2 regions of the Paenibacillus sp. FSL R5-0914 genome follow, and region 2 is predicted to be linked to the other one. Evidence: riboswitches for the same ligand, from Rfam matches in the RefSeq annotation. Region 2 holds a riboswitch; the other holds the start of a gene.
What was found. A riboswitch is a leader RNA that binds a small molecule or an ion and turns the genes downstream of it on or off. The one in region 2 is predicted to bind S-adenosylmethionine.
Positions count from the first base shown of each region.

Region 1: it holds a riboswitch for S-adenosylmethionine, as region 2 does, so the genes downstream of both, metA (homoserine O-acetyltransferase MetA) here and MKX60_RS08795 (methionine ABC transporter ATP-binding protein) in region 2, are expected to answer to the same signal.

Region 1 covers NZ_JBBORH010000003.1:958,343-966,347, reverse strand. The annotation lists gene MKX60_RS27550 (SPFH domain-containing protein) at 1-579, opposite strand, end outside; gene mqnC (cyclic dehypoxanthinyl futalosine synthase) at 786-1,922, opposite strand; gene MKX60_RS27540 (aminotransferase class I/II-fold pyridoxal phosphate-dependent enzyme) at 2,190-3,362, opposite strand; gene metA (homoserine O-acetyltransferase MetA) at 3,399-4,319, opposite strand; SAM riboswitch class I at 4,433-4,563, opposite strand; gene corA (magnesium/cobalt transporter CorA) at 4,962-5,897, shown strand; gene MKX60_RS27525 (HRDC domain-containing protein) at 5,980-6,996, opposite strand; gene MKX60_RS27520 (ROK family protein) at 7,209-8,005, opposite strand, start outside.
Region 2 covers NZ_JBBORH010000001.1:1,991,962-1,999,966, reverse strand. The annotation lists gene MKX60_RS08820 (NAD(P)/FAD-dependent oxidoreductase) at 1-707, shown strand, start outside; gene MKX60_RS08815 (YuzB family protein) at 776-1,030, opposite strand; gene MKX60_RS08810 (NifU family protein) at 1,112-1,360, shown strand; gene MKX60_RS08805 (MetQ/NlpA family ABC transporter substrate-binding protein) at 1,516-2,373, opposite strand; gene MKX60_RS08800 (methionine ABC transporter permease) at 2,432-3,091, opposite strand; gene MKX60_RS08795 (methionine ABC transporter ATP-binding protein) at 3,091-4,107, opposite strand; SAM riboswitch class I at 4,208-4,347, opposite strand; gene MKX60_RS08790 (Cthe_2314 family HEPN domain-containing protein) at 4,448-5,182, opposite strand; gene MKX60_RS08785 (COX15/CtaA family protein) at 5,292-6,269, opposite strand; gene MKX60_RS08780 (thioredoxin family protein) at 6,359-6,703, opposite strand; gene MKX60_RS08775 (putative polysaccharide biosynthesis protein) at 6,782-8,005, opposite strand, start outside.

The DNA of each region.
Region 1 (8,005 bases), on a different contig from region 2:
TTCAATGACTTCTACACCAGATAAGGACAAACGCTCTTGAAGCTCAGTCGCTAACTCTTTAGCAATTTCATCTGCATTGGCACGCAAGGACATCCCAGATTCATTGAAGTTATCATAAGGGTATTTGCTGGCTACATGACGCAGCGCCGTTTCACTCTGAATCTCTACGAAAGCCATGTATTTATCTACATCAAAGAGGGCTTTAGCGGAGTTAATCACCTTAAAGACGATAACTGCAGCAATTTCAATTGGATTACCTTCAACATCATTGACCTTGAGCTTCACACTGTTAAAGTTACGAACGCGTAGGGAAACCGTCTTACGTACGCTGAACGGAATAACTGCGAACAGTCCACTCGTTGCAATAGTCCCTACATATTTGCCGAAAAAGGTGACTACAACCGACTTATTAGGTTGTACAACCGTAATACTCGTACATAGTATTGCTGATACAACGAACAGAATGACCGGTACTGCAATATACTCCTGAACAGCACCATAGATTCCACCAGCCAAACAAACTGCAATTAATGCGATAACCCAAAATCCGCTGACAGGACGAAGCGTCTTCTCCTTCATAAAAAGCACCCCCATAAGATATTCTTTTGATATGATTATGATATCACTTTTGGATAATAATGTGTATACAAAAATGTAATAAAATAATGAATTTATGTTCACAGGTAAAATAAACCTTCGAAATCTTAACCATACAAAAAAACGCTTGCTGCTCAATCATCCACAAAACGGATTAACGAGCAACAAGCGCTGAATTAATTTATATATTAGTTCTGCATGATGAAATCATTATCAATCTTCGCATTAGCATCATCGAACACGCGCAGAATATCGTAGCGTGTATTCCGCTGTGCCGGGATTTTGCCTGCTTCGCGGATCAGCTGAGTAATTGATTCGATATTGACCTTGTAGGTCGCGCCCGCAGAAGATACTACATTTTCTTCAATCATTGTACTGCCGAAATCGTTGCAGCCATATTGAAGGGAAAGCTTGCCGACCTCTGGTCCCATTGTTACCCAAGAGGACTGGAAGTTCTTAATGTTGTCTAGAACAAGGCGACTAATGGCTACCGTCTTCAGATATTCTTCAGGCGTTTGTCTATCCAGCTTCAGGTTAGTATTGTCCGGTTGGAAGGTCCAAGAGATAAAGGCCAAGAAACCCTCTGAATCGTATTTGTTGGCAATACACTCGTCCTGAGCCTCACGCACACGAAGTAAGTGTAATGCCCGTTCTTCCATACTCTCACCAAGTCCAATGACCATCGTAGCTGTCGTATTCATACCGATCTTATGCGCTGTCTGCATTACGTCCATCCACTCGCGCCATGAGCCTTTAAGTCGGCTGATCTTGCGGCGTGTGCGATCATCGAGAATTTCCGCTCCCCCACCTGGTAGTGAATCCAGGCCAGCAGCATGGATTTCACGCACAACTTCCTCGAGCGATAATCCAGATACTTCTTTCATCTTCATAATCTCAGCAGGAGAGAAGGAATGCATTGTAATCTCAGGAAAACGTTGCTTAATTCCGCGAAGTATATCGGTATAATAGCTGAAAGGAAGATTTGGGTTCGTACCGCCTTGCATCAGTATTTCTGTACCATTTACAGCGATAGTCTCAGCGATTTTTTGGTAAATCGTCTCATCCGGCAATACATAACCCTCATCAGAGCCCGGTCTGCGATAAAATGCGCAGAAACGGCAGTAGACATCACATACATTCGTATAGTTAATATTACGACCAATTACAAACGTGGCCATCGGGTCTGGATGCCAGCGTTCCATTATGGTGTTTGCGGCTGCACCCATTTTCTCAATTTCGTTGCTCTCGAACAGTCGGATGGTATCTTCCAATTGGAGACGTTCACCCCGTAGGGCTTTGTCCAAAATAAGATCTATCGCACTCATCGTTCGCATCCTCCTTCTAAACCCTTAGGGGTATGGTAGAATCACAAAATTACAGGAAGAAAAAACGTTGTCTCTTTTTCAAGGTGACAACCCTTTCTCATACAATTGAACAGTTCATTTCCTCATCGTATCACAATCTGAACAGCTTGAAAAATGCTTTTACATTCTTCGCAAATTCCTATCGAGAAGAAAAGCAGCATCGCACTAAGCGATACTGCTAGTTATACTCTATTTCTCCACTAACACTCGATTGAACATTTCTTCCTGTTACTTGGACTCAATTTCTGCCCTAGCGGCCTCTAGTGCTTGGCCAAGATCAGCAATCAAATCCTCTGCATGTTCAATACCGACGGAGAAGCGCAGCAAACGATCATCTACACCCACAGCATTTCGAATCTCCACAGGAATATCAGCATGTGTTTGTACAGCCGGATAAGTCATAAGTGACTCTACGCCGCCCAAGCTTTCTGCGAATGCAATAAGACGAATATGACGAAGAAGCGGCTCTACGTATCTGGCATCTTTTAATTTGAAAGAAAAAATACCGGTATTGCCTGAAGATTGGCGATTCTGGATTTCATGTCCTGGATGATCAGGCAATCCTGGATGGAACACTTCCGCAATCGCTGGATGCTCTAATAAGTAGTGAGCGATCGCTAGTGCATTGCTTTCGTGACGCTCCATACGCAGCGCCAATGTCTTCAAGCCTCTCATCAACTGATAACTGTCTGTTGGTCCGAGCACGGCGCCAATAGAGTTATGTAGAATAGCTAATTCAGCTGATAATTCTACACCCTTGGATACAATCAGGCCTGCCAGTACATCATTATGACCACCCAAATACTTAGTAGCGCTATGAACTACAATATCCGCACCTAATTCTATAGGCCGTTGGAAGAATGGAGTCAGCAGCGTATTATCTACAATGCTAAGTAACCCATGGTGACGTGCCCAAGTGCACACGGCTTCAATATCCGTGATCATCATAAGTGGATTCGTTGGCGTTTCAATAAATACAGCTTTCGTATTTGGACGACGGGAAGCTTCCAGTGCATCCAAATCATTCGTGTCTACATAAGAAGCAGTGATTCCAAACTTGGACATAATCCGTTCCAACAAACGATAGGTACCGCCGTAAAGATCCAGCGAAACGATCAGATGGTCGCCTTGAGCGAACAAGGTAAGCACTGTTTGTATCGCTGCCATCCCTGAGCTACAAGCAAATCCTGCATCTCCAGATTCCAGTTCCGCAGCTGCATTCTCAAGCACTGAACGGGTCGGACTCTTGGTGCGGCTATAATCAAACCCTGTGCTTTGACCGAGTTTTGGATGACGAAATGCCGTTGCATTATAAATTGGAAAATTAATTGCTCCTGTGGCAGGATCTTCTTGAGAACCTATTTGAGCCAGTCTACTTTCAATCCTAAGTTTGTCATCCATGATTAATGCCTCCTAATTTATATTGTAGCGCTATTATTAATAAACAATCGGGTCGATATCATAAGGCGTTTCTTGATATACATAGTAATTGAGCCAGTTAGAGAATAATAAATTGGCATGCGCACGCCACACTGCTGGAGGTGTACGTTCTGGATCATCTTTAGGGAAGTAATGTTTCGGCAAAGCCATCTCCATCCCTCTAGACACATCACGGTCATATTCCCATTTCAAGGATAGAGGATCATATTCGGAATGTCCGGTCACAAATATTTGTTTACCGTCGTTTGTAGCCACTAGATACATACCAGCTTCTTCGGATTCCGCCAGAATCTGCAGATCTGGGTTATTCTCAATATCTTCACGGGAGACATCGGTATGACGAGAGTGTGGTACATGGAATACCTCGTCAAAGCCGCGCAACAATTTAATGTTATTTTGATTAATCGTATGAGCGAAGACGCCAAAGCATTTCTCAGGCAATGCCACTTTACGAACACCAAAATGATGATATAAGCCTGCCTGTGCCGCCCAACAAATATGCATGGTTGAAGTCACATTGTCCTTGCTCCATTCAAAAATCTCTTTCAGTTCTTCCCAATACGATACTTCCTCGAACTCCATTTGTTCTACAGGAGCACCTGTAACGATTAAACCATCCAAACGGCGGTGGCTGATCTCGTCAAAGGTTTTGTAAAAGCTCTTCAAATGTTCAGCAGAAGTATTCTTGGAAATATGGGAACGCGGATGCAATAAAGTAACATCAACTTGTAGTGGCGAATTTCCAATTAAACGCAGCAATTGAGTCTCTGTCGTCTCTTTAGTCGGCATGAGGTTCAGAATAGCAATCCGTAGTGGACGGATATCCTGATGGAAAGCCTGACTTTCGTCCATCACAAAAATATTTTCTCCGGATAGTACTTCTTTCGCCGGTAAACTGTCGGGAATTTTAATTGGCATTGTCTTTCCACTCCTTAGCTGAATTTAGTTATTTTGCCGCACTGCGGCTTGCTGAACATAAAAAGACCTTCCTCGGAAATCGAGAAAGGTCATATCTACAGTCATATGTGCCTCTCTCATCTGCCAGAATGTTCCTGAAGACGATTAGACGTCTGCAGAAATTCCGCAAGAATTAGCACCGTGCGTTTACACGCCGGTTGCCGGGTTTCATAGGGCTAGTCCCTCCACCTGCTCTTGATAAGATTTAGCTGTATTCAATTAAATTACTTTAAAATTCACTTTAAATCATGAACCTCCTTTTCGTCAAGTCCATACAATGCTGAAGAAGCCTCAAAATCACAATAAATTTGCTTGAAAGAGGCATACTCCGTTGTTATACTAGACAAGTATTTCATACCTAAACGAAAAGAAGAGGTGAGAAGAAGGATGGAAGGCGACCCGAGCTCGCAAATATGTGTACAGAATGAGCAACCACACAGGATAATCATCAGCTTGCCGGCGGCGGGAGCAGTTCTTCTTCATGCCCTCGAAACGTCATTTGGCCCTATGTATTGATTGTACCGCCGGCCAAGCTGATTTTTTTCTCTGTGCTTAATTTAGCAGTCCCTAGTGAAGACCTGGGGATAGGAGGAGTGAAATCAGATGAAAATCCGGCTGGTAAATGCAGGGGTTTTTACACCTATTGATGAAATTGATGAAACACTAACACCCCCAACGGAAGGGTTCTATTGGATTGACGCCGATGTTGAGGATTTGGAGCTGCTTCAGCCCTTGTTCAACCTACATGATCTTGCTGTTGAGGATTGCCTTAGCGAAGAGGATCAGCGTCCAAAGATCGAAATATACGAAAGTCACTACTTTATAGTTGTAAATAGCATCCGCTTTGACGATGAAGAAATTTTCCTACGGGCGCTCAATGTATTCCTTGGAAGACATTACATCATCACTGTCACGAAACAAAAGATCAATGAACTACGAATCCTGAAGCCTATGCTCTGGGAGCAAGAAGTAAGTGAACCGGATATGTTCCTTTACTTGCTAATTGACCTTGTAGTTGATAACTATTTCTCCGTCGGCGACCGAATTGAAGCTCGGATCGAGAAGCTGGAAGAAGATATCCTCATGCATACCAAGAAGTCACATCTCAGTGAAATTATCGGTCTGCGAAGTGAAATTCTATGGTTGAAGAAAATGCTGGGGCCACAAAAAGAAGTGATCAATACCCTAAATAAAAAAGACCTCCGTCTGATTGATGATCAGCTGCAGAAATATTTTAGCGACATTTATGAAAATGCGGTTAAAATATCTGAAACCTTTGAGACGTATCGCGATCTCATGGGCAACTTACGAGAGGCATACCAATCCAGTATCGCCAACCGCGCGAATGAAATTATGAGAGTCTTTACTGCGATCACAACAATATTCATGCCCCTGACCGTAATTACCGGAATCTACGGTATGAACTTTGATCATATGCCCGAGCTTCATACGAAATATGGCTATTATGGCGTTATAGGCGTCATGTTGACTTTAGGCTGTGGGATGCTCTATGTTTTCCGCAAGAAGGAATGGCTATGAAACGAACCGGACGAATAAGCAAGACGAAGGCCCTGTAACCGTAAGGTATAAGGAAGCCTTCGTCTTTTTGGTATGCGCAAATTTAAAAGCTGGTCGCCATGCCCACTTTATGCGTCTGCTCTCGACGGAAACGGATGCGTATCAATCGCAGACGCTCATAATAAATATCCAATCCTTCAGCAGCGGAAAAATCGTCACCATACACCTTATGTAACACCGGTTTTAGGAAAAGATCCCCGAGCTCCACATAGGCATTCCATATCGCATCCTGCTCACTCTGCGGCATATTGCCAAGCTCTACATGGATCAGCTTCTCGACAGAATAACCTTCTCTTTCTAGCTCCTCTACCGCTTCAATCAGTTCACGCCGGTTCACTCCACTATTCACCTTAAGCTGTTCCAAGCCCAACCCATTCTCGATCCCCTGTAGCAAAATCCTCCGCAAGCGCAGTCGTTCTAGTTGCTTCTTATATTTGACTTCTTTCTGTTTATAAAGCCAAGAGACGAAAGACTCCTCTTCAATTACTTCATGCACCCAATTTAGAGGGAAGGAATGTTCCCTTGCCACCGCAGTAGTTATAGCCAGCCAATCAGCCCCAAACTGCGCTATCTTGCCTTCTCCCACACCCGGAATTTGCATCAGTTCCTCTGGCGTATGCGGTAGAAATGTACTTAACAAGCGCAACAGACGATTACTGGCGAGAATATAGGGCGCCTTCCGTTCACTCGAAGCCTTACCACGGCGCCAAGCACATAACTCTTCATAAATGGCTTCATTCCCATAATGTTCGCTGTAATATTGAAGCTTCAGCTGCTCCTGATTACGCCCAGTAAGACTATCCTCCTCGTGGAATATCCCATCGATTAAGGGTCGATAGCCATCTCCCATCTTCACTGCTAGCTCATGCCTGTATACACAGAGCATCTCATTCCATGAACCACCTTCATACCACAAATTCTCAATGTAATTCTCCCCACCTGAAAAATCACGCCAGCCCAAACTCCAGATCCCCTCTTCCTCTCCAATCCACAGCTGGGCGTACACCTCTTGATCCACTCCAGATATTCTGGATAAACGGTTCATAAACACAATTTGCATATTCATCCCTACCTTTCTCAACATTACAGTAAGCACAATAACCTTCCGGGAAGAGCCTCCTTCGGAGCGAACAAATCCTTTCTCAATCAGACCCCGAACGCAAAAAAAGCACCTCTCTCACGATAAACGCGAAAGAGGTGCTCCCTCATTAAATGCTATACTGTTAGATCCTAGAATACCATATATTACCGAACAGTCAATGTCTTTTTATACTAGTTTCTAGCTAGAGCTAATGTAGCCAATCCAATCGCTCCAGCAAGCCCTGCATTGTCTCCAAGACCTGGTGAGACAACATAATTATCGATGTCAATATTAAGCGATGGATGCTGAACATATCCGCTCAATAACTCTTGCAGCTTAGTGCGAATTAACGGGAACAGGTGGCTTTGCTTCATAACACCACCGCCCATTACGATTTTTTGAGGAGACAGAATCAGCACATAGTTCATGAGTGCATGTGCAAGATAGTGAGCTTCCATTTCCCATGCCGGATGGTCCACTGGTAGCTCTCCTGCCGGTTGTCCCCAGCGTTTGCCGATCCCCGGACCTGCGGCTAATCCTTCAAGACAATCGCCATGATAAGGACAGTAACCCTCAAACGTATCCTCTGGATGTCTACGAACTAGAATATGTCCCATCTCAGGATGTGACAATCCATGGACCATCTGGCCGCCAACAACCGCTCCTGCTCCAATGCCTGTCCCAACCGTAATATAAAGACAGCTGTCCAGACCTTTAGCCGCTCCCCATTTACTTTCCGCAAGCGCTGCACCATTCACATCCGTGTCAAAGCCGATCGGAACGTTAAATTGCTCAGCCATTGTGCCTACCAGATTATATTGTCCCCAGTGAGGTTTTGGTGTCGTTGTTATGTAACCATAAGTAGGGCTGTCCAGTACGGGATCAATCGGTCCAAAAGATCCGATTCCGAATGCTTCTACATTCTTCTCTTTAAAATAGTCTATTACTAGTCCCATCGTTTCTTCCGGTGTTGTTGTCGGAAAGCTAA
Region 2 (8,005 bases):
CTTGCAGTATCCAGACCTTTGCAGGAACACGCGAAACTTATCAGCGTTTAAACGATGTGAAGCCTTATGGAACAATAAACATTGTAGGCGGTGGACTAAGTGGAGTGGAATTGGCGGCAGAGCTTCGGGAGAGCCGTCCAGACCTTAATATTGCTATTCTGGACCGCGGTGAACGTGTCTTGTCCGCCTTTCCTGCGAAGCTGTCACAGTACGTGGAGGAATGGTTTCACCACCATCAAGTACAGACACTTGGACGTGTCTCTGTATCCCATGTAGAGAAAGATGCACTTTTTAACGGTACAGAGGAAATTCTTTCAGATGTTACGGTATGGACCGCAGGGATTCAACCGGTGAAGGTCGTTCAGGAATTAACAGTTCCGAAGGATCGCGGAGGACGGATCATTCTGGATGAGTATTATCGTGTACCTGATTATCCAGAAGTGTATGTGATTGGCGACTGTGCCAGCCTGCCATTCGCTCCAAGCGCACAAGCCGCAGGAGCGCAGGGTGAGCAGGTCGCACAGGTTATTCAAGCCTTATGGCGAGGCGAGACCCCTAAGCTTCATCCTATTCGTCTAAAGGGTACCTTAGGCTCACTAGGTAAGAAAGCTGGATTTGGTCTGATGGGCCAACGCTCCGTCAAAGGAAGGGTTCCCCGTATCCTCAAGAGCGGGGTGCTCTGGATGTCAAAACGCACTTTAGGATAAACCTAAGGGCTGCTCTTTTCCGTATTTATAACGGAAAAGAGCAGCCCTTTATTTTCCACAAAAAGCATTTAGTCAAGGTCCATGTTGAACCAAGCCTCTAGCTCTTTGATTTTAGCATCAATTTTCTCTTCTAGCTCGACAACCGTATCTGCAGCAACGATGTCACCTTCAACCATGGCAAAGGGAGTTAAATAACATTCCCCACAATTGTTCAGGCATCCGTATTCGATCACATCGTAATCTGGATTTTCCTCCAGCTTATGCATTAGCTTGTCTGTTCCGTGACCCATGTTACTGGCACAAAATTCAATAATTGGTCTCATGATGATCTCCCTATTCCGCCTAACCATTTTATTTTTTAACTTTTTGTACTATAATGAACTTATGAAAGGAGTGATTGAGAAATGAGTGAGAATGCACAAAGCACCGAAATGTATGATGAAGTATTGGAAGTGCTGGATAAGCTTCGTCCGTTCCTGCAACGCGATGGCGGCGACGTTGAACTGGTCGATGTAGAAGACGGCATCGTTAAGTTGAAACTTATGGGTGCCTGCGGCAGCTGCCCAAGCTCCACGATCACCTTGAAAGCCGGGATTGAACGCGCCCTTCTTGAAGAAGTAGAAGGCGTACAAGAAGTTATGCAAGTATTCTAATCCCATTCAATATCATTCCCGATCCTCCTCTTCAGGAGATCGGGATTTTCTTATTATAGAGGATTTACACTTCCCCTACAACATACAGCATAAAACCCGCTTGCCGTTAGGCAGCGGGTTTTATGCTGTATTAGAGATTAAGTTAGCTTTCTGTCTTAAAATGCTGGAATGATCGAGCCTTTGTACTGCTCTTCAATAAAAGCTTTAGCTTCTGGAGAATTCAGTGCAGCGACAAGCTTTTTGATTGCATCAGAATCTTTATTGTCAGGACGAGCTACCAGGATGTTAGCGTAAGGGGAATCCGTACCCTCAATGAACAAAGCATCTTTAGTAGGAACTAGGTTAGCTTCCAAAGCATAGTTAGTGTTAATCAAGGCAAGATCTACTTCATCCAATTGACGACCTAACATTGCTGCATCTAGCTCGATGATTTTAAGGTTTTTCTTATTTTCAGTGATATCTGCTTGGGTAGATGTGATGTTGGTATCATCTTTCAAAGAAATCAGTCCATTTTTGGCAAGCAAGATCAGTGCACGACCACCGTTTGTAGCATCATTCGGGATGGCTACTTTCGCACCATCAGCCAGCTCGTCGATGGATTTGATTTTTTTGGAATAAGCACCAAAAGGTTCAACGTGAACGGCTGTAACAGAAACTAGATCCGAACCGTTCTTTTGATTCTGGTCATCCAGGTAAGGTTGATGTTGGAAGAAGTTAGCATCCAGATTCTTCTCTGAAAGCTGAACGTTTGGTTGAACATAGTCAGTGAATTCTTTGATTTCTAATTTAATTCCTTGCACTTCAAGCAATGGAGCAATAGCTTTTAGGATCTCAGCGTGTGGAACAGGTGAAGCACCAACCACCAATTTTACAGGTTCTGCAGATGACTCAGTTGCAGCACCATCTTTTGGTGCATTAGTAGCAGCCGAGTTAGAAGCATTATTGTTATTGCCGCAAGCAGCCAGCACCACAACCAGTGTCAGACTAAAAAAAGTAAGTAGTAATTTTTTCATTTTAAATCCCCCTCTTATCCTTGGTATTTGTATGAATAAGGCTATATATGGACGTACCTTATTTCCGTGTGAAATGTCGTACTAGTCGATCACCGGCCATTTGTAGCAGTTGCACCAGTATGACCATTAAGACTACAGAGATAATCATAACTTCCTTCTCATATCGGTAATATCCGTAACGAATCGCTAGATCCCCTAGCCCGCCGCCGCCTACCATCCCGGACATTGCCGTATAGGAGACCAGTGTAACCAGTGTGATCGTAACCCCAGCGAGCAGACCTGGACGAGCCTCTGGCAAAAGAACACGCATAACGATCTGATTCGTGGATGCTCCCATCCCTTGCGCCGCTTCGATTACTCCACGATCCACTTCTCTTAATGCCGTTTCCACCAAGCGAGCAAAGAATGGAGCTGCACCAATCACGAGCGGTGGAATCGTACCAAGTACTCCAATGGAGGTTCCAACGATGGTTTTGCTAAAAGGAATTAAAGCCACCATCAAAATGATAAACGGTACGGAACGCAAGATGTTTACAAAGAATGATAAGACCGAGTAAATTACTCTGATTACTATACTATTCGATCTTCCCCATAAATACAATAGAATTCCGAGTGGTAAACCAAGAATAATTGTGAACAATCCAGAGAATATTAACATTTGCAAGGTAGCAACTGTAGCATCCATCATTTCTTGCCAGTTTAAGTCTGCGAAATTCATTACGAAATCACCTCCACTTCAAGGCCTTGAGCGGTTAGTTCGGCTATCGTCACAGCGATCGCTTCAGCTGGACCTTCGAACCGAACAATCATTTGTCCATAAGGTACGTCTTTTATCGTTGAGATGGTACCATGCAGAATGGCGAAGCTAACACCTGTCTCACGTACTACATTGGAAAGTGCAGAGCCGTAGGTCTTCTCTCCGAAAAAAGTAATTTTGACGGCCTGAGAGTTGTCCCCAGCAGCAGCGTCAAGCGCCGTACGAAGGGGTCCCTCATTCTGTGATTCACTGCGAATGAAATCGCGAGTGACCTCATGCTGCGGCTTCAGGAATACCTCCGTGACTTTACCTTGCTCAACGATACCACCACCATGAATGACCGCAACACGGTCGCAAATGCTCTGAATCACGTGCATTTCGTGAGTGATCAGCACAATAGTCAGATGGAACCGTTTATTAATATCGAGCAATAGCTTAAGAATAGAGTCTGTCGTTTGTGGATCAAGCGCAGAGGTTGCCTCGTCACACAGCAGCACATCAGGGTCGCTGGCAAGTGCCCGAGCGATGCCGACTCGTTGCTTTTGTCCTCCTGATAATTGAGACGGATACTTATCCTGGTGTTCTTCAAGCCCAACTAGAGCAAGCAGTTCTTTCACTTTTGCATCAATATCTGCTCTCGAGGTACCTGTGAGTCGTAGAGGAAAAGCAATATTATCATATACAGTCGCAGAAGATAGCAGATTGAAATGTTGAAAAATCATTCCTATCTTGCGCCGCTGCTCCTGCAGCTGGCCTTGGGTAAGCTTGGTTAGTTCAATGCCATCTACCCATACTTCCCCTTCTGTCGGACGCTCCAACAGATTAATGCAACGGATCAATGTACTTTTCCCCGCTCCAGAATGGCCAATAACTCCGAATATTTCACCTTTTTCGATAGACAAATTCAATCCGGAAAGTGCTGTAGCCGCATGGCTGCCTTTTCCATATACCTTTGTTATTCCTTTTAGATTAATCAACGCTCGTCGCCCCCTTTATAATTCACTTATTCCATACAAAAAAACCTCCGACGATCGATGCAGATCGCAAGAGGCTCTGTGTGTTTATTTAGACAATGCCTTCTCATCTGCCAACGACCACAAACCTTGCGTCATTGTAGGAATTAGCACCATGACATTTGTACATAACGCTAATCGCGCTGTATACAAATCGGTTGCCGGGCTTCATCGGGCCTATCCCTCCGCCACTCTCGATAAGATATAGAGTATGAAATTTTATGTTTGAATTCGTACAGACTTTAATGCAAGCATAAGTATAGTAAGTTTCTTGTTTTTTGTCAAAAGGAAATATCTTGAACGCTTAGGATTGTACACGCTTTGCCTTGCTTATTTCCTTACGCAGCTGTTCATTGCTGTAGCTGAATGCCGCGATTAATGTTTTACAGTTCATTTCAAGGGACTGCTTTAAATCCTCAAGATGGCTATCTAAATCCTCAAGCTGAATTTTGTCATGCAAGCCTTGATGCCGCTGCCATAAATCATCCTGCATTTCGGAATTCATATAATGAATTTCAGCATTTCTGCGCTTGCGTAGATTCTCCAGTGGATCACGATAAGAGTTCTTGATCTGTTCCAGTTGATCCGCTAATGCAGGATGCACATTCAATAACTGAAGTTGACGCAGTACTGTAAAATAAGAAAAGTGCGTTTTTAATTTGGAGGTTTTGAGGTCATAAAAATGATTCAGTACCGTTCCAAGCTTGTCCAGAAGAGAGAACACACGAATAAATCCATCTTTATAAAAATAAACATACCGCGCATAATCGCCTTGTTCCACTGGTGACATATCGTCCATATAACCAGCGATTACCGATTTCCGGTAAAAAGCAGCTGCGAACCAGCTTTGCTCCAATTCATCCAATGAGGAGATCAGTCCACGTGTCCAAATCTCCAGCTTGCGGTATTCATGGTCATTATCCTCATGAGCGTTCATTTCCTTGCGCAGTAAGGCTGCAAATGTGGCCATGTTCTCCATCGCGTCAGCCAATACACCGCTGTTCTTTCGAGGCGGCTCTCCAAGTATAACCCGCAGCATATCCCAGTCCTCCTAAAGTTTTGTCCAGCACCACGATATACCGATTTCCACTTTATTATTCCGCAGGTAAAGCGACTCTATCCACGGTGGAAACTTTCTACCAAGGGTGTTACAACGGTGTCATTGGATTCGTTGGATTTTTTTCAACAACGACATTTCTCGCACGATTCAGCTGCCAGACTCTTACACTCATATAACATAAGACACCAAACAAACTAGCGATCAACAAAATATGAGCCAAAGCGGCAAATATGTACAATCTTTCATTATCTAGTGTGTAAACAACAGCAGCACCACTAAATACCTGCATCAAGCACAGCAGAACAGCCGCTACGCCAAGAGCTCTTAGCTCTGGGTAATCCTTATGTTTCCAAAAAGCTAAATGTCCAAGCACCGCAGTAAGAATGAATAAGATCAAAGCCGCAATCCGGTGCGTAAAAACAATACCTACTCCCCCGGAAAGCTCAGGAACCCATTCACCGTTACAGAGCGGCCAGCCAGAACATCCACCGCGCGAATCCGTATGACTAACAAAGGCTCCAATATAAACAACAACATAGGAATATAAGGCCGTGAAGCAGGTTAAATTGCGGAAAGCCTTACTGACGGGTTTCTTCTGAAGCTCCATCTTAGGATCGTACTCACCTGCTTCATGTCGCCTTTTAGTTCCTAGAGCCAGCATTAGAGAACTTGAAAAAGCAATCAAGGAAAAGCCCATATGCAGTGCCATTACAGCAGCAGATTGGGATTTAATCACTGCAAGCGCTCCCATACCACCTTGAACAATTACAAACAGCAACGTCATGAATGCATATACTAACAAGTCCCGCCGATTTCGAGCATAACGCCAAAAGGCAATCATCGAGGCAAGTGACAATAACCCTGCCAATCCGCTAAACAAGCGATGGGTGTATTCAATCATCGAACCTACAGTATAGGCCGGAATCAATTTCCCATGACAGAGCGGCCATTCATTTCCACATTCCAATCCCGATCCAGTCTTCGTTACAACCGCTCCCCCTAGTACAGCGAGGAACATGATAAGGCAAGTAAGATAACTAAGCCATTTCAACTGATTTGTCGACAAAAATATCACCCGCAGTTTTTAGTAATGAAGAAGCATCTTAAAAAACCACCGCTTTTGCTCGAACAGGCGAAAGCGGTGGTTTTCCGGAATTACTGTTGAAGGCTTTGATGCACTTGAACCGCTTTATCAAGGAAATTCTCAATTTCCTCGCGGGATTTACGTAATTTATTAACGAATCTAACCAATTCACGCCCATCGGAATACGCGACAAAGCTTGGAATACCCATAATATTTTGTTCCTGACTAACGTCACCCACAGCATCAACGTCAACCTCAACCAGCGTTAGACGATCTGCATAGGCTTGCTCTACCTCAGGAATAAAAGGATCGATAAATTTACAATCCGAGCACCAGTCCGCCTTGAAGATGGCTACAGTTAATCGAGGAGATTGAATGGCTACCTGAAATTCAGCAGGAGAACTAATTTTATCCATAGCTTGTTCAGTCCTTTCTTCCATATCTGTCAAATTTCTATTCTTTAAGTGAAGCAAAATGTCATGCAGAAGTCAAACTTATTCTCTCATACGAACACGCGCAGGCTGCAATTTCATCAGCGGATTCAACAATTTTTGCAATGCACGCGGATAACTGGAGATCTCCTGTTTAGTAAGCACACCCAGTACAATTAGCATGACCAGATAAATAACAACAACTGCGGCCCCTACAACAAGACAAGTGATCAGAAATGCCAGACGTGCAGGCATTAGATCTGTTAACAGAATTCCAGCTTGGTTAAGTCCAAAACCAATACCACCGGACACCAGAACCGCAATTGCGAAGCCGCCCCACCGTTTACCCATAATTTCGAAAGGTACAATGGATTTCAGCATCCGTAAGTTAAGAATAGTAATAACTACGAAACAAAGTGCTGTTGCGCCGATAATCCCGTAGATCCCAAATATCTTACTTAGTAAGAAGCTTGCGACTAATTTAACAATAATACCCACTAGCACATAATACATTGAAATGCGTGATTTGCCCATACCGAGCAAGATGGAGTTCGTTGTCATCATGGTGATCTGAAAGATCGTTCCAATCGTAAGCATCGCCACAATTCCGCTTCCGTCCAAGCTGCTGAACAATAACCCGTTTACAGAATAAGCTGCTGCCACAAGTGCCAACACAATTGGCATCCCTGTCAGGATAGAAATCCGCAAAGCAAGTGTAATTTGCTTCTTCAAGTGTCCCTCATCCCGACGGGCATAAGCAGCTGAAATGATCGGAATCAGCGAGGTTCCTAGTGCAATGGCTAGTACCGGTGGAATTCCGGCCACACTTTGAGCACGCGTGGTTAGTATACCCAAAGCTGCTGTTGCACTCTCTCTACCCATCTGATCGATAAGCAGCGGAACAGCCAAAGAAGTATCAATTACATTCACTACGGGAATCGTAAGTGAAGAGAGCACGATCGGAATTGATAGTGTGAAAATATCTTTGTAAATTCCCCAAATCGGCAATTTTTGAGTGGTATTGTAATTTAATCCTTGCTGTTTATCCTCTCGGCGCAGCTTGATTGCAAAATAAATCATGACACCAAATGCTGCAATACTACCAATTACGCTACCGAAGGATGCTCCCGCAGCTATAGTTGTATTGTTATACCCCTGCTGTAATAGAATATAAGCTAGTAAAATAGCGACTAGTACGCGAGCGAACTGCTCTACAATCTGTGAAATACCACCAGCCATCATATTGTTGCGCCCTTGAAAATATCCACGCATCATGGCAATTGCCGG